One region of the Bradyrhizobium sp. MI1.10 genome, then DNA from elsewhere that is predicted to be linked to it. Evidence: predicted binding sites of a transcription regulator. Region 1 holds the regulator's gene; the other holds the start of a gene.
What was found. Region 1 encodes LexA, which represses DNA repair genes until DNA is damaged. Its sites were predicted from a motif close to TGTTCNNNNTGTGTTCNG; they were not measured.
Positions count from the first base shown of each region.

Region 2: the regulator LexA is predicted to act here: its motif matches at 4,131-4,148, upstream of AC0L3K_RS20030 (ImuA family protein).

Region 1 covers NZ_JBVVPN010000002.1:257,010-266,116, reverse strand. Annotated here, with positions in the region: gene AC0L3K_RS03360 (molybdopterin molybdotransferase MoeA) at 1-1,172, shown strand, start outside; gene lexA (transcriptional repressor LexA) at 1,348-2,049, shown strand; gene AC0L3K_RS03350 (hypothetical protein) at 2,502-2,936, shown strand; partial or broken gene AC0L3K_RS03345 (ComEC/Rec2 family competence protein) at 3,074-5,346, opposite strand; gene AC0L3K_RS03340 (DUF2171 domain-containing protein) at 5,442-5,675, opposite strand; gene AC0L3K_RS03335 (YybH family protein) at 5,763-6,149, opposite strand; gene AC0L3K_RS03330 (glutamine--tRNA ligase/YqeY domain fusion protein) at 6,158-7,834, opposite strand; gene AC0L3K_RS03325 (NAD(P)H-dependent oxidoreductase) at 7,914-8,501, opposite strand; gene gltX (glutamate--tRNA ligase) at 8,569-9,107, shown strand, end outside.
Region 2 covers NZ_JBVVPN010000018.1:53,791-62,897, forward strand. Annotated here, with positions in the region: gene AC0L3K_RS20020 (error-prone DNA polymerase) at 1-1,801, opposite strand, end outside; gene AC0L3K_RS20025 (Y-family DNA polymerase) at 1,798-3,381, opposite strand; gene AC0L3K_RS20030 (ImuA family protein) at 3,278-4,066, opposite strand; gene AC0L3K_RS20035 (putative DNA modification/repair radical SAM protein) at 4,229-5,461, shown strand; gene AC0L3K_RS20040 (UdgX family uracil-DNA binding protein) at 5,461-6,903, shown strand; gene AC0L3K_RS20045 (inorganic phosphate transporter) at 7,002-8,630, shown strand; gene AC0L3K_RS20050 (M20 aminoacylase family protein) at 8,802-9,107, opposite strand, start outside.

The sequences.
Region 1 (9,107 bases):
TGGCGGGTGCAGAGCCGCTGCCGGAAGAAATGATTTCCCTCGACGAGGCCCATCATCGCGTGCTCGCGCGTGACCTCGCGGCGCGGCGCACGCAGCCGCCGCAGGCGATGTCGGCGATGGACGGCTACGCGGTGCGCGCGGCCGATGCCGCGACGATCGATTCGGAGCTCACCGTGGTCGGCGAAGTCGCGGCGGGCCGACCGTTCGCCGGGACGATCGGCGCCGGCGAGGCCGTACGGATCTTCACCGGCGGCGTCGTTCCCGGTGGCGCGGACGCCGTCGTGATCCAGGAGGACACGGTCGCAGCCGGCAAGCGGATCATGATCAAGGAAGCCGCGATCGCCGGTCGGCACATCCGCCCCGCCGGCGTCGATTTCCGCGAGGGTGACGTGCTCCTGCGCAAGGGAAGCCGTGTCACCGAGCGCGACCTCGCGCTCGCTGCCGGGATGAATCATCCGCACCTTGTCGTTTTCAGGCGTCCAAAGGTCGCGATTCTCGCCACCGGCGACGAGCTGGTGATGCCAGGCACCACGCCAGGCCACGGCCAGATCGTCTATTCCAACGGCTACGCCCTGCACGCGCTCGCCCGCAGCGAAGGCGCCGAGACGATCGACCTCGGTATTGCCGCCGACACGCTGGAGGCGACCACCGCCGGCATCCGCCGCGCCCGCGAGAGCGGCGCCGACATCCTGATCACGACCGGCGGCGCATCGGTCGGCGACCACGATCTGGTCCAGCAGGCACTGCGGGACGAAGGCATCGCGATGGCGTTCTGGAAGATCGCGATGCGGCCAGGCAAGCCGATGATGCACGGGCGACTCGGCGCAATGGGTGTGATCGGCCTGCCGGGCAATCCCGTGTCGTCCTACGTGTGCGCTTTCCTGTTCATGGTGCCGCTGATTCGCGCCCTGTCGGGCCGTTCAGTGATTCACCATCGCCGCGAACGCGCCGTGCTCGGCCGCGGCGTCGGCGCCAACGACCAGCGCGAGGACTATCTGCGCGCGCATCTGGAGGAGCGTGACGATGGCACACGCGTCGTTCTTCCCGTCAATCATCAGGACTCTTCGCTGCTTGCGAATCTCGCTGCAGCACAGGTACTTCTCGTGCGCGCACCATTCGCGCCGAAGGCCGAAGCCGGCACGGCTTGCGAAGTGTTGCGGCTCCCCGTCTGAGCACCCCGCAACGCGCGTTCCGCGAACTTTGCTCTGTTCACGGTAAATTAAGCAGTTGCGGAACATGTATCGAACATATAGTGTCCGTTCATGATTTGTTTCGAGCATGTAGCGGCTTATTGCCGAATTCTGCGTCTCGGAATCGGACGACATCAACCGGGGGACTTTGGTCGAGATGTTAACGCGCAAACAATACGAGCTTCTGCGGTTCATCAGTGAACGTCTGAAGGAAAGCGGCGTGCCGCCCTCCTTCGACGAGATGAAGGATGCGCTCGATCTGCGCTCGAAGTCGGGCATCCATCGCCTGATCACGGCGCTCGAGGAGCGTGGCTTCATCCGACGCCTGCCCAACCGCGCCCGTGCGATTGAAGTCATCAAGCTGCCGGAGCTCCAGGCAGCCGCCGGCAGCCGCCGCGGCTTCACCCCCAGCGTCATCGAGGGCAATCTCGGCAAGGTGCGTGCGGGCTCCAGCCTGCCCGCGGACGAGGGCGAACGCCCCGTGGCGGTACCGGTGATGGGCCGCATCGCGGCCGGCACGCCGATCGAGGCGTTGCAGACACGCAGCCACACCATCAGCGTACCGCCCGACATGCTCGGCTCGGGCGAACATTACGCGCTGGAAGTGCGCGGTGATTCCATGGTTGATGCCGGCATCCTTGACGGCGACATGGCGCTGATTCAGCGCAACGAGAGCGCCGATACCGGCGACATCGTGGTGGCGCTGATCGACGACGAGGAAGCGACGCTGAAGCGCTTCCGCCGTCGCGGCGCCTCGATCGCGCTCGAGCCCGCCAACGCTGCCTATGAGGTCCGCATCCTGCCGCCCAATCGGGTGAAGATTCAGGGCAAGCTGATCGGGCTTTACCGGAAGTACTGATACCGGACGTACTTGATACCTGGAGAAGTTGGCGCCTCGCGCGCTTCCGATCGGCATCGCCGGTCAGAGATTGGAGCGGATCATCGTCCGCTCCGGCTGGATAGTCTTTCTGGTTCTGCACAGACTATCCGGCCCCTGCTCCGGCGCTGGCTACTCGCGACGCCCAAGAAGCAGCACCGAAACAGCACCGCTTCGCGGCTCGAGTGTGCGAGGAAACAGCGAGCAGCGATCGAGGTCGTTGCACCAGCCGGCAATATTCGCGCATGCGCCTCCCGAATGCATCGCAACTCTCTTTGTTCCTATTGAATTCGGGAAAGATAATGTGATCGCGGCTTGCGGAAACCAGCCGCAGATTTGCCCACAACCGAGCAGAGCTTTCGTGCTTCAACTCTGATAGAGGCCTGCGCCTCGATAAGAGACGTGGGTTGCTATCCCAGCATGAGGAGCACCCGATGTGTGACTACAGCCTGCATGCCGTCGCGTCGCGCCCCGCCGAAGTCGGCGAGACGATCGTCACGACAAATTTCCGCGGCACCTCGACGCGCGGCTTCGCCTCCGCAGCCGATCCGTCTGTTGCCGTCTGCCTGCTGCCGGGAACGGAGCTCGCCTTCGCAGACGACGTCCGCTACGACAATCGCTGGATCTGGACGCGGACCATCAATTCCCGCGTGGGCAAGTTCGGCAAGATCGATCCGCACGTTCCCGACCGCCATCATGACGCGATCGAATTCCCCGACGGCAAATTTGTGCTGGTGACGCAGCTCGTCGAAGGCCAGCGCGCGACCGTGCTGCAACTGCCTGTGACCCAGTCGGTCATCGAGCGCGAGCACAAGGCGCAGATCATCGCCGACAGGCAGCCGACCGTCACGCACCTGCCGATCGGCTGAAACAGCCGCCCTCCGGCTACGAGGTCGGAGGTCAGGATTGAATTGCCATCGCCGGCCGTGGCCGGCGAGATGGTGTGGTTTGCGCCAGCGAATCCGAGCGGACGCACCGACCCGCTGCGTTGCTCCGCACCATCAGATCAATCGTCGGCCTGCAAGTCGGTCTCCGCCGGCGTTGCGTCCTTGATGCGGGGCGCGGTCGCCTTCGGCGCAAGGCTGCCGTCGAAATCACCCTCGCCGGCGCCGACCGGCAACCAGGGGCGGCTCGTGCCTCTCGCCCTCACCGCCTGAACCACAAATCCGTCACCACGCTGCGTCAGCGCCAGTGCGCTCTGGCTGGCGAGCCGCTGCCGATCGACCACCATCGCCGCGCAATCGGGCGGCGCGGGACGCGTCGTCACCACCAGCGCGGCCCGACTGCAATCGTCGGCGAGAGCGTCGACCCGCAGTGCCAGCGCGACCAGCCTCCCGTCGATCAGTGGCGTCACGCAGCCGGATTCGTCACAGGACACGCCATCAGCCAGCGAGGCTCTGCCGGCATCGCGCGGATCGGCGTCGGCAGCGAGCCATTCCTTGAGCAGAAAGCTGTCCTTGCTGGTCCTGATCAGGTGCAGATATCCGTCCTTGCCCCGCACCGCGACGCTCGCGCCATCCCCGGCGATCAGGATGTCGGGCTGCCGCGCCGACAGTCCCCACAGGATCGCTGCCAGCAGCACCAGGGCGCCGGACCAGCGCAGCGGCGTCCGCAACAAGCCCAGCACGATGATTCCCAGGCTCGCCGCGATCAGCGGCCCGATCCCGAACGCCGCGATGCGGCCGACGGCACCCGGCAATGCTGCGACCCAGCGCGAGACCGCGACCATCCAGTCGATGCCGATCCCCATCAGCCACCAGAACACGCTGTCCAGCCCGAACGGTGCAGCAAGCAGCCCCAACAGCCCCGCCGGCATCACCAGCGCCGAGACCACCGGCATCGCGCCGAGATTGGCGAGCACGCCGAACGGCGTGACACGGTGGAAGTGGAAAGCGGCGTAGGGTGTGGTCGCAAGTCCCGCAATCAGCGAAGCCATGAACAGCATCGCGATCTCGCGGCCGCCCCACATCGCAATGCGTGCAGTCGCCGAATGGTCCGGCGAGGCAAACAAATTCGGCATGCCGATCTGCACCAGCGCCACCAGCCCGAGCGTTGCTGCAAACGACATCTGGAAGCTCGGATGCACCAGCGCTTCCGGCGCGACCGCGAGCACGATCAGCGCGGCGACAGCAAGCGTGCGGAAGGTGATGGCGCGGCGATCGACCATCACCGCGATCAGCACTACCGCGGTCATGAAGAACGACCTTTGCGTCGCGACCTCCGCGCCTGACAGCAGCAGGTAGAACGCAGCGGCGACCAGCGCGGCGGCGGCCGACCATTTCTTGATGGCGAAGCCGGCCGCCAGTCTGGGGATCAGAGCGAGCAGCGCGCGCACCGCGAAGAACACGACACCGGCAACGACCGCCATGTGATAACCGGAGATCGAGAGCACGTGGCCGAGGCCGGAGATGAACATCGCGTCGTTGACGGGCGTGGTGATCGCATCGCGCCGCCCGGTGAGCAGCGCGGTCGCGATCGCCCGGTTGTCGCCGTCGAGCGTCGCCCGGATGCGGGCATCGATCGCATCGCGCAGGCCTTGCATGAAGGCCGCGTAACGCAGCCGCAAGCCGGCGGTCTCAGGCGGCGCCGCCACCGTGATTGCGCCCATCGCGAAGCCGGAGGCGCCGATGCCCTGGAAGAACATGTCACGCGAAAAGTCGTAGCTGCCGGGCCGCACCGGCGCGAGCGGCGGCATCAGCCGCGCCTTCAGCTGAACGAAACTGCCGACCTCCGGCGCCGTGCCCTTGCGGACCGACAGGCGCACGCGCTCGAGCCTGACGTCGCTGCGCTGCGCCTCCATCGCGGTGACGCGCAGCACGAACCTGTCGGTACGCTCGCGGATGTCGCGGGCTTCGACGAAGCCCGACAACGATACCGAATAGAGCGACTTTGCCAGCACCGGGTGAGCGATGCGCGCCGTCTTCCAGGTCGCGACGGCAAAGCCGGCCGCGACCGCCGCGATCATGATGGCCGGGGCGAACAGCCGGCTCCGCCGCAACAGAGCCGCGCCAAGCAGGAGCGCGATGGCGGTCGTGGCTACGACCCACAGCACAGGTTCGTGATCTGCCGAGAAATAAAGCGCGATGCCGCAGCCAAACGCCACGGGCACCCACGGCAACAGCCGCCCGGCGCCAGCCTCGGCGCGCAGCCACGCGTCTCGGCCAGCGATGTCCAGAGGTCGAGGCCTGCAGGCGCGAGGCCGCCCGCGGACGCGGCGCGGCCCGCGGGCCACGTCCCCGCGATCCCCTGCGACCGTACCGGCCGGCCCGGCTCCGCCATTCCCTGCACTCGATGATACGCAACGAAGGCCGAAGCTACCGGAACGTGCAGGCGGGCGGATAGCGGTACGGATCAGGAACGAAAGGGCGCGACCGCTACTTTTCCTCTTCCATCGTCACCGCGACATCCGCCTTGGCCGACAGCCGGACCTTGTTGCCCTCGATGTCCGCGACGAGGCCCTTGTCGATGAAGTGATGATGCCCCTTGTGGCTGCCCTCGCCGCTGTCCTTCTTGGTCAGCTTGATGCGATTGCCTTCGACCTTGTCAACGGTGCCGATATGGACGCCGTCGGCGCCGATGACTTCCATGTGCTCTGCGATGTTCTGCATGGTGGGCTCCTTGTTGGACCCAGCCCAACGCGTGGGGCGCACGTTCGTTCTCTCTCGCGAGAATGACAATGCCGTGTGCCCCGCTGGTCAGATCAGCGGCGCCTGCGAGGAAGCATGGTGATTGACGATCTTCCAGTCGCCATCCTCGCGCACGATGACCCAGCTCATCTTGACCGAGAAATCGGGGCTTTCGCCGGGGAGATCGAACGAGATGGTTGCGGCCATATTGATGAGATCAGGAGCTGCCTGCGCCGCATACACCTCGGAGAAGACCGCGCTCGGCTTGCGCCAGCGCGGCAGGCCGTTGAAATAGTCTGCGACGCCATCCCTGCCCCGATAGAGCTTTGGGTTGGAGCCGAAGAAGAAGGCGTTCTTCGAATACAGAGACGAGAGTGCCGCGGCGTCGAGCGTTGCGAAGCCGGCGCTCCATTTGGCGATGATGGCGGAAACGACGGCGTCGGCTTCGCTGGTCATGGTCGTCCTCAGCCCTTGGCGACTTCCTTCGCGAACGTGTCGCGCAGACCGATGGTGCGCGAAAACACCGGCTTGCCCGGCGTCGAGTCCTTGTCGCGCACGAAATAGCCTTGGCGCTCGAACTGCATTACCTCGGTCGAATTGCCTTCCGCGACCGATGCCTCGACGCGCGCATCAGCGAGAATTTCGAGCGACTGCGGATTGAGGTCGGCCGCGAAATTCGAGGCGTCCGGGCTCGGGTTGGCAAACAGCTGGTTGTAGATGCGGATTTCCGCGGGCACGGATGTCGCCGCCGACAGCCAGTGCATGGTGGCCTTGACCTTGCGGCCATCGGGCGCGTTACCGCCTTTGGTCGCGGGATCGTAGGTGCAGCGCAGCTCCACCACCTCGCCGGCATCGTTCTTGATCACGCCGGTGCATTTGACGAAATAGGCGTAGCGCAGCCGCACCTCGTTGCCTGGCGACAGACGGAAGAACTTCTTCGGCGGGTTCTCCATGAAGTCGTCCTGCTCGATGTAGAGCTCACGGCCGAACGTGACCTTCCGGGTGCCGGCAGAGGGATCGTCCGGATGGTTGATCGCCTCGAGCTCCTCGGTCTGCCCTTCCGGATAATTCTCGATCACGACTTTTAGCGGCTTCAGCACCGCCATCCGCCGCTGTGACGTCCGGTTCAGCTCCTCGCGAATGCAGAACTCGAACATGCCGACGTCGACGACGCTGTTGGCTTTCGCCACGCCAATGCGCTTGACGAATTCGCGAAGGGCGGCCGGCGGCACGCCGCGGCGGCGCATGCCCGCCATCGTCGGCATGCGCGGATCGTCCCAGCCCGCGACATGGCCCTCGCGGACGAGCTGGGTCAGCACGCGCTTGGACAGCAGCGTGTAGGTCAGGTTCAGCCGCGCGAATTCGTACTGGTGCGGCTTCGATGGCACCGGCAGCTTCTCGATGAACCAGTCGTAGAGCGGCCGGTGGTCCTCGAATTCCAGGGTGCAGATCGAGTGCGTGATACCCTCGATCGCGTCCGACTGGCCGTGCGCATAGTCGTAGCTCGGATAGATGCTCCACTTGGTCCCGGTGCGCGGATGGTGCGCATGCAGGATGCGGTACAGCACGGGGTCGCGCAGATTGATGTTGCCCGCACCCATGTCGATCTTGGCCCGCAGCACGCGCGCCCCATTCGGGAATTCGCCCGCCTTCATGCGGCGGAACAGGTCGAGGTTTTCATCCACGGTGCGATCGCGAAAGGGCGAGTTCTTGCCGGGCTCGGTCAGCGTGCCGCGCGCAAGACGGATCTCCTCCTGGGTCTGGTCGTCGACATAGGCGAGCCCGTCTCGGATCAGCTGCTCCGCCCATTCATAGAGGCGGTCGAAATAGTCCGAGGCGAAGAACAGGTTCTTGCCCCAGTCGAAGCCGAGCCAGCGCACGTCTGCCTGGATGGAATCGATATATTCCTGCTCTTCCTTGACCGGGTTGGTGTCGTCGAAGCGCAGATGGCAGCGGCCCGGAAACTCCTGGGCGATGCCGAAATTGAGCGCGATCGACTTGGCGTGGCCGATATGGAGATAGCCGTTCGGCTCCGGCGGGAACCGGGTCACGATCTCCTTGTATTTGGCCTGATCGAGGTCGGCCTGGATGATGTCACGAATGAAATCGCGCCCAACCTCGTTCGCCACCGGTTCTGTCATTACGAAAATCCTGTAGGGAAATCAGCGGCCCTTCTGCCAAATTCGAGCCCCTAGGCCAAGCCCCATGCCCACCGTCCGGTCAAACTTCGGCGATTCTGGCACGCACGCGCTCGATGAAGGCAGCCCGGGATGCCAAGGTGGAGCGATCCATATCGTAGTGCGCCAAATAGAACGACCGAACGCCGGATCCACACATCGGTTTCAGTGCCCTAAGCAACACCTTGCGGCCGGGGTCTTGCATGACGATCCGGCTCAACCACCACGGTGAGCCGTAGCTCGTCACAACGCCGAACAGGCGGATGTTGGTCAGCAGCGGCTTGATGCGCCCACCCTTCAGATCGTGGGCGAACGCCGTACCCGGCGCCCAGACCCGGTCGAAATAGCCCTTGAGCATGGCAGGCATCGAAAACCACCAATGCGGAAAGCAGAAGATAATGCCGTCGACGCGCCGTACGTGCTCGATGAGGCTCGCCACCGCGTCCTCTGCATAGGGGCCGTGATAGTAGCTGCGCCGCTCCGCCTCGGTCATCTCCGGGGAAAACCCCTCGCGGTAAAGGTCAGTCGCGATCACTTCGTGTCGAGTTTTCAGCGTCTCGACGATGGTATGGAACAGTGCATGGTTGTAACTGTCCGCGAGCGGATGGCTATGAACGACCTGGATTAGCATTGGCACAATCTCCCGCGCCTATGATACACGGTCGCCAATCAGCCACCTCCCTTATCCCGCGCGGTCAATGAACACCTCTCCCGTCGTCACCCGCTTTGCTCCCTCGCCGACCGGCTTCCTCCATATCGGGGGCGCGCGCACGGCCCTGTTCAACTGGCTCTATGCGAAGAAGCACGGCGGCAAGATGCTGCTCCGGATCGAGGATACCGACCGGGAGCGCTCCACCGAGGCGGCGATCGGCGCCATCCTCGACGGCCTGAAATGGCTGGAGCTCGGCTGGGATGGCGATGTCATCTACCAGTTCAGCCGCGCCGCCCGCCACCGCGAAGTCGCCGAGCAGCTGCTCGCCGAGGGCAAGGCCTATCGCTGCTACGCCACCGCCGAGGAGCTCACCGCGATGCGCGAGAAGGCGCGCGCAGAGGGGCGCACCCGCCTCTATGACGGCCTGTGGCGCGACCGCGATCCGGCGACGGCCCCAACCGACGTGAAGCCGACCATCCGGCTCCGCGCGCCCCAGACCGGCGAAACCGTGATCGAAGACCAGGTCCAGGGTCGCGTGGTCTGGCAGAACGAAAACCTCGACGATCTCGTCCTGCTGCGCGGCGA
Region 2 (9,107 bases), on a different contig from region 1:
GCGGCAGCATGTTCATCTGGGCGCGGCTCTCGACCTGGAACACGCCGAGCGACTCCCCATCGCACAGCATGTCGTAGACTTTGGAATCATCCTGCGGGACGCTCGCCAGCATCCAGCGTTCGCCCTTGTGCTGCTCGATCAGATCAAAGCACTTGCGGATGCAAGTCAGCATGCCCAGCGCGAGCACGTCGACCTTCATCATGCTGAGCGCGTCGACATCGTCCTTGTCCCATTCGATGAAGGTGCGATCATCCATCGCCGCATTGCCGATCGGCACATAGGTGTCGAGCCGGTCTTGCGTGAGCACATAGCCGCCGACATGTTGGGACAGATGACGCGGGAATTCGATCAACTCGGTCGCGAGCTCGACCGCGAGGTTGATCATGGAATTTTGCGGATCGAGGCCGGCCTGCCTGACCTGCATGTCGTTGAGGCCCTTGCCCCAGCTTCCCCACACCGTATCGGCGAGGGCCGCGGTGACGTCCTCGGTTAGGCCCAGCGCCTTGCCGACGTCGCGGATGGCGCTGCGCGGGCGATAATGAATGACGGTGGCGATGATCGCGGCGCGATGGCGGCCGTAACGCCGATAGACATATTGCATCACCTCCTCGCGCCGCGAATGCTCGAAATCGACGTCGATGTCGGGCGGCTCCAGCCGTTCCTTGGAGATGAATCGCTCGAACAGCAGATCGACCTTGGTCGGGTCGACCGAGGTGATGCCGAGCACGTAGCAGACCGCCGAATTCGCCGCCGATCCCCGCCCCTGGCACAAAATGTTCTGGCTGCGCGCGTAATGCACGATGTCGTGCACGGTGAGAAAGTAATGTGCGTATTTCAGTTCGGCGATCAGCGCGAGTTCTTTCTTCAGGGTGGCGCGCAGCTTGTCGTCGATCTTGCCGCCAAAATATTTGTCGACACCGGCCCAGGTCAGATCCTCCAGATGCCCTTGCGCGGTCTTGCCCCGCGGCACCGGCTCGTCCGGATACTGATATTTGAGCTGGTCGAGCGAGAAGGTGATCTTGTCCGCAAAGCGAATGGTCTCCGCGACAGCCTCAGGGAAATCGCGGAATAGCCGCGCCATCTCCCTGGGCGTCTTCAGAAACCGCTCGGCATTGCCTTCCAGCTTGCGGCCGACCGCCTCGATCGTGGTTTTTTCCCGGATGCAGGTCAGCACGTCCTGGAGGGGACGGCGCGCGGGGTGGTGATAGAGCACCTCGTTGGTCGCAAGCAGCGGCACTTTTGCTTTTGAGGCGAGATCATCGAGCTGCGCGAGGCGACGGCGGTCGTCGCCGCGATAGACCAGGCTCGCCGCCAGCCACACGCCCTCGGCCCGACTTGCCTTCAGCTTGGCGAGGATGTCCTGCGCTTGCGCTGCATCGAAGCGATGCGGCAGCGTCAGGATCAGGAGCTGGCCTTCGGAAAACGCAAGGAGATCAGCGAAGGTGAGATGGCATTCGCCCTTCGCGATCCGAGTGATGTCGTCGCCGCGCTTGCCCCTGGTGAGGAGCTGGCACAGCCGGCCGTAGGCGGCGCGGTCGCGCGGATAGACCAGGATATCGGGCGTACCATCGATGAAGACGATGCGCGCGCCGATCAGAAGTTTTGGCTTGTGCAGCACCTCGTCATTGTCGAGCTCCTTGTAGGCGCGCACCACGCCGGCGAGCGTGTTGTGGTCGGCGATGCCGATCACGGGAATGCCGAGTTTGCTGGCCTGATGCACATAGGCGCGCGGATCCGAGCCGCCGCGCAGGAAGGAAAAATTCGTGGTGATGCCGATCTCGGCATAAGCTGGCGTAGTCATGCGAAGAGACCGTGCACATACCAACCGGGAGGAACGGGCTTGCCGTCGCCGTCGAAGCACTCCCCCTCGTAAAGACCATCGCGAAAGATCCAGAAGCGCAGGCCTTCGGCATCCTCGATACGGAAATAATCCCGCGTCAGTTGCTTGCCGTCCTGCCGCCACCATTCCATGGCGATGCGCTCGGGGCCTTCCACCCGCACCACCGCATGCTGCGCGCGGCGCCAGGTGAATTGATGCGGCGGGCCGTCGGGCACGGTCGCGAACGGCACATTGATCGGCTCAGGCTTGTCGAACAGCCGCAACGGACGCAGCGGCGGCTCACTTTCAGTGCGCGCGGGCCATTCGGCCTGCATGGCCACGGCGAGATGATGCTGGGCAGGCGCCGCCAGCACCGCACATTCGGGGATATGGGTATCCTCAGGCAGGTGCACGACGACGCGCTTTCCGCCGATGCGCGCGGCGATGCGGTCGATCAGCGCAGCAAGCTCGTCATTGTCGTGGACATGGGCATCGAGATCGCGCTGCTCCTGCACCACGATCTCGGTGCGGCTTGCCGACAGCCGCACCATGTCGAAGCCGAAGCCGGGATCGAGCGGATCGGCGAGTGCATCGAGACGCTCGCGGAACAGCCGGTCGACGACCGCGCTCCGCGTCACGGGACGTCCGGTCTCGACCATGATCGCACGCACTGCGCCGTCGGTACGGAAGAAGGTGGCCTCAAGCCGGCGCGCGCCCTTGCCCTGCTTCTCCATCGACGCGATCAACGTGTCCGCCAGGCGCGACAGCGTCATCGCGATCATGGTGTCGGTCGCGATCGGCTCAGCAAAGCGTTTCTCCACGATGTAATCGGGCAGCGGCTTTCGTGGATTGATCGGCGCATCGCCCTGCCCCAGCGCATGCGCGAGCAGCGTGGAGAACCGCGCGCCGAACCGCGCCGTGATCTCGCCCGGTGCACGCGAGGCGACATCGCCGATGCTTTTCAGACCGGCACGGCGCAGGCCGGCGGTGATGGCCTCGCCCGCACCCAGCGCGGACACCGGCAGCCGGCTGATCGCCTCCGCCTCGCCCCCATCGGCGACGATGGCGCCTGTCGTCTGCCGCGTCAGGGTCCGTGCGCAGACCGAGGTGCCCGCGATCGCCGCACTGACGACAAAGCCCTGTCGGTCGAGCGCACGGACCAGCATCTGCAACAGTGCGGCCTCGCCGCCGAACAGATGCGCGCAGCCGGTGATATCGAGGAACAGCCCATGCGGCGGATCGAGCGCCACCAGCGGCGTGAAGCGGTCGCACCAGTCGGCGATGTCGCCGAGTGTCTTCGCATCAGCCACGACATCGGCGTCGAACACCCGCAAGTCCGGGCACATCGCCCGCGCATTGGCCAGGGGTTGGCCAATATGCAAACCGAGCCGCGACGCCGCATCGTCAAGCGCATGGATCACCAGCGCATTGGCGTCCTTGATGACGACGATGCTCGGCTCATCCTGCGCGGCGCTGCCAAGGAACCGTTGAATCCGGTCGATCGGCAGGCGCGGCAGCCACAGGCTGAGGATACGCCGACGGTTCACTGAACTGGCACTCATCACATTTCCATTCCATGATCCACCGGCCACACGGGCCATGACGATTGCGCAACAGCTCGGCATCGAAGCGCGGCGCGCCCCAGGCGCTCCACATCGAGCCCGGCGGCGAATGCGCCGCGCGCAGCATCCATCGTGTCTCCGCGGTCGAGGGCAGCGGCTGCGCGGCCATCCGCAGCAAGAGGCCGGTGACGCCGGAGCCTTGCGCGGCCAACGTCAGCTTGCGGCTCGCCACCAGATCGAACTGCCGCGTCTCGCCCCAGAGTTCGAGCACGACCGCACCGAGCGCATCGCAGGCGAGCGCATCGGCCGAGGTGCGCAACGCGCTCTCCACTTCTGCCGCGCGCACCATCACCACGCAGCGCGGATCGAGGCCGAGCTCGGCGAACCCGCTCATCGACAGCGCGCCTGTTTCAATTTCCGAAAAATCCTGTCGCACCCACAGCAGCGGTTTGCGCGCACTCACGCGCCCCGCAAGTCCAGTGACAAACCCCGTCGCGGCCGCGCCCTGACGGCCCTCGCAAAACACCTCGTGGATCGCCGCGCGCGCGAGCCCGCCCTGCAGCGCGCTGTCCACCTCGCTATGGCCGAGCGCGACGCGGTCGTGCTGATGCACGACCTCCGCGGTCTCGATGCGCTCGATCTGGCTGCGCAAGGTCGCAAGCGCGCTGATGCGTGCGCCGCTCATGCCCGCCGCTCCTTCAGAGTGATTGCCGAGGTTCTCAAAAATAAGAACCACCGGCTGGCTCATTTGTTCATGATATGTTCTAATATAAAGCTAACGAGGTCGGAGGAGTCAATCGAATTGGTGCTCATCCGGATTCGTCAGCTGAATCAAGGGGATCCCACCATGGACGTACAACGCAAGCTGGAGATTCTGGCGGATGCCGCCAAATACGACGCGTCGTGCGCCTCCAGCGGCACCGAGAGGCGGGATTCCAGCGACGGCAAGGGCATGGGCTCGACCGCGCCCGGCATGGGTATCTGCCATTCCTACGCGCCGGACGGCCGCTGTATCTCGCTGCTCAAGGTGCTGCTGACCAACGCCTGCAATTACGACTGCCTCTATTGCGTCAACCGCGCCTCCTCCAACGTGCCACGTGCCCGCTTCACCATCGACGAAGTGATCAAGCTGACGCTCGACTTCTACCGGCGCAATTACATCGAAGGACTGTTTCTCTCCTCCGGGATCATCCGCAACCCCGACTACACCATGGAGCAGGTGGTGAGCGTCGCGCGAAAACTGCGCGAGGAGCATCACTTCCGTGGCTACATCCATCTCAAGACTATTCCCGAGGCCGACGATGCATTGATCTCCGAGGCCGGCAAATATGCCGACCGTCTCTCCATCAACATCGAGATGCCGCAGGAGACGAGCCTACAGCAATTCGCGCCCGAGAAGGACGTGCGCGCGATCCGCCGTACCATGGGCCGGCTGCGGCTGAAGCTGGACGAGGCCGAGGAAAGCCGCAGCGCGAAGACGAAAGCCAAGCCGCAACGCTTCGCGCCGGCCGGCCAAAGCACGCAGATGATCGTCGGCGCCGACGCGGCTTCCGACCACACCATCCTCCACACCAGTGCCAATCTCTACGGTTCATACAGGCTGAGGCGCGTCTATTATTCCGCGTTCAGCCCCATCCCCGATGCCAGCCGCGCGCTGCCTCTGCGCGCGCCACCCTTGCTGCGCGAGCACCGTCTCTACCAGGCCGATTGGCTGATGCGGTTCTACGGCTTCGACGTCGGCGAGATCGTCGACGACAGCGCGATGCTGCCGCTCGACATCGATCCAAAGCTCGCCTGGGCGCTGCGTCACCGCGACCGCTTCCCGCTCGATGTCAACCGCGCCAGCCGCGAGGAATTGTTGCGCGTGCCGGGCTTCGGCACCAAGGCGGTCGAGCGCATCATCGCGGCGCGCCGCACGACCACGATCCGCGTCGCCGACCTCGCGCGGCTGCACGTGCCCCGCAACAAGGCGCTGCCGTTCATCGTCCTCAGCGATCACCGGCCCGCGCCGCACCGCCTCGACGAGGCACGGCTGATCGAACGGTTCAAGCCGGCAACACAACTGGGATTTGGCTTCTGATGCAGTACATCATCCTCGACAACGAAACCGATTTCGATGGCTGGCGCAAAGCCGCGCGTAGCCTCGTGCTTCATCAAATGAAGCCGGGCGACATCACCTGGGCCGTGCGGGGCGGCGAAGCGGAGCTGTTCGCGCCGCCCTCGCCGTCTCCGCAGCCGGCCGGTGCCGATGGCACCTTCAACGTGCCTGCAAGATTCGTCGAGCTCGCCAAGGCCGCGATCCTGCATCGCGATCCCGAGCGTTTCGCGATCCTCTATCGCCTGCTGTTTCGGCTGAAGGACAATCACGACCTCATCGAGGTCGCGACCGATCCCGATGTCGCGCAAGTCACGGCCATGGCAAAGGCGGTCTACCGCGACGAGCACAAGATGCATGCCTTCGTGCGCTTCCGCGAGATCGGCAGGGAACGCGAAGCGCACTACGTTGCGTGGTTCGAGCCGGAGCATCACATCGTCGAGCTCGCCGCGCCGTTCTTCGCCAAGCGCTTTGCCGACATGCCCTGGTCGATCCTGACGCCGGATTTGTGCGCGCATTGGGATGGCCACGCTCTCTCCTTCACATCAGGCGTCAGCAAGAGCGAGGCGCCGAGCGAAGACCGGCTGGAGGAAACCTGGCGGCGCTACTACGCCAGCATCTTCAATCCGGCCCGCCTGAAGGTGAAGGCGATGCAAACGGAGATGCCGAAGAAATATTGGAGGAACCTGCCCGAGGCTTCGATCATTAAGCCCCTGATTGAGGACGCCGAACGCATGACCGGCGCCATGATCGCCAATGCCGCAACCGATCCGCACAAGCCTCAAAAGCGGCCGGAGGCTCCGATGAAACGCAAGACCGCCACCGACGATCTCGAAGCGCTCCGCGAGGAGGCCGCCCATTGCCGCGCCTGCCATCTCTACAAGGACGCGACCCAGACCGTGTTCGGCGAAGGCCCGAAGTCCGCCAATATCATGCTGGTCGGCGAACAGCCCGGCGACAAGGAAGACCTCGCCGGCCATCCCTTTGTCGGTCCGGCCGGCCAGATGCTCGACCGGGCGCTGCAGGAGGCCGGCGTCGACCGCAAGAAGGTCTATGTCACCAACGCGGTGAAGCACTTCAAATTCGTGCCGCGCGGCAAGATCCGTCTGCATCAAAAGCCGAATACGCCGGAGATAAAGGCCTGCCGACAGTGGTATGAGCGGGAGGTCTCCGTTATCCAGCCCGATCTCATCGTCGCGATGGGCGCGACCGCCGCGCAGAGCGTGTTCGGCAAAATCACCCCGATCGGAAAGAACCGCGGCCGGCTCATAGACCTGCCCGACGGCCGCAAGGCGCTGGTGACGGTGCACCCGTCCTATTTGCTGCGGTTGCCCGATCCGGAGGCCAAACTGCTGGAATATCACCGCTTTGTCGAAGATTTGAAGATCGCCGCCGGCTTACAGAAGAAAGCCGCGCGCGCCGCCTGAATACTGGCGGGAAAACGGCTTTCAGGCGCCGCCTGTCATCCAGCCTTCAAATCCATCGGGGACAATAGCCCTTACAGAAAGTTAAGGGGCGTCCAGACATGACCGATGTTGCATTCGACCGCGCGGTAGCCGATCCCGCGCCGATCCAGCCGGCCTCGCGGCCAAATCTCGACAAGGGCTTCAATCCGCTGACACTGATCCTGTTCTTCGGCATCCTCGCCGCGGGCCTGCTCTACGTGGCCTACAGCATCTATTCCGATGTCGATGCGACCGGCACCAGGGTCACGAGCTACCTGCCTTATATCCTCCTTATCGTTGCGCTCCTGATCGCGCTCGGCTTCGAATTCGTCAACGGTTTCCACGACACCGCCAACGCGGTAGCGACCGTCATCTACACCCACTCGCTGCCGGCCGAAGTCGCGGTGATGTGGTCGGGCTTCTTCAACTTCCTCGGCGTGCTGCTCTCGTCCGGCGCCGTCGCCTTCGGCATCGTTTCGCTGCTGCCGGTCGAGCTGATCCTGCAGGTCGGCTCCAGCGCCGGTTTCGCGATGGTGTTCGCGCTGCTGATCGCCGCGATCCTTTGGAACCTCGGCACCTGGTATTTCGGCCTGCCGGCCTCCTCCTCGCACACGCTGATCGGCTCGATCATCGGCGTCGGCGTTGCGAACGCGCTGATGCGCGGCCGCGACGGCACCTCGGGCGTGGACTGGGGCAAGGCCACGGAGATCGGCTATGCGCTCCTGCTGTCCCCGCTGGTCGGCTTCGTCTGCGCCGCCGGCCTGCTGCTGCTGCTCAAGCTGATGATCAAGAACCCGGCGCTCTATGCCGCTCCTGAGGGTAACAAAGCCCCGCCGATCTGGATTCGCGGCCTGCTGATCCTGACCTGCACCGGCGTCAGCTTCGCCCATGGTTCGAACGACGGCCAGAAAGGCATGGGCCTGATCATGCTGATCCTGATCGGCACTGTGCCCACGGCCTATGCGCTCAATCGCGCATTGCCGGAGTCGCAGGTCGCCCAGTTCGCGAAGATTTCGGAAGCCGCCTCCAAGGTGATTGCGGCCAAGGGCGCCGGCCATGCGATCATCGGCGATCCCCGTCCTGCGGTGACGCAGTACGTCACCTCCCATCACATCAGCGAAGGCACCTATCCTTCGCTGGCAGTGCTGGTGAAGGATGTCGGCGAGCAGGTCGCGAAATACGGTTCGCTGAACAAGGTGCCAGCGGAAGTCGTCGGCAACACCCGCAACGACATGTACCTGACCTCGGAAGCGATCCGCTTCCTGATGAAGGACAAGGAAAACGACCTTAGCAAGGAAGAGGTCGCGACCTTGAACGCCTACAAGGGCGGGCTCGACAGCGCGACCAAGTTCATCCCGACCTGGGTGAAGGTTGCGGTCGCAATCGCGCTCGGCCTCGGCACCATGATCGGCTGGAAGCGCATCGTCGTGACCGTCGGTGAGAAGATCGGCAAGACCCATCTGACCTACGCGCAGGGTGCCTCCGCCGAGCTCGTCGCCGCCGCCACGATCGGCGCCGCCGACGTATTCGGCCTGCCGGTCTCGACCACCCACGTGCTGTCGTCCGGCGTCGCCGGCACCATGGCCGCGAACGGTTCGGGTCTCCAGGTCGCCACCATCAGGAACATGGTGATGGCCTGGGTGCTGACCCTGCCGGTCGCCATCCTGCTGTCGGGCACACTGTACGTGATCTTCTCGCGGATCTTCTGAAAGATCTCTCCACTCCCTCTCCCCGTTCTTACGGGGGAGAGGGTTCGGGTGAGGGGCCGCTTCCGCGATCACGGTGAGAGACGGACTCGCGGAGAGTCCCCTCACCCGGAATTCAAGCTGCGCTTGAATTCCGACCTCTCCCAGCAAGCCGGGCGAGGTGAAGTAAGAGTCTTACGATGCCGCGAGCGCTTCCTCGACCAGCTTGACCCAGTACGACGTACCGTAAACGATCGCCTCGTCGTTGAAATCATAGGCGGGGTGATGCAGGCCGGCGCTGTCGCCATTGCCGCAGAAGATAAGGGCGCCGGGCCGCGCTTCCAGCATGTAGGCGAAGTCCTCGCCGGCCATTTGCGGCGGCATCTCGTACACTTTGGCGTCTCCGACGACCTGTTTGGCGATCCGACGCGCCACCTCGGTCGGTGCCGCGTGGTTGTTGGTCACGGGATAACTGTTGTTGTAGCGCAGGTCGATCTTGGC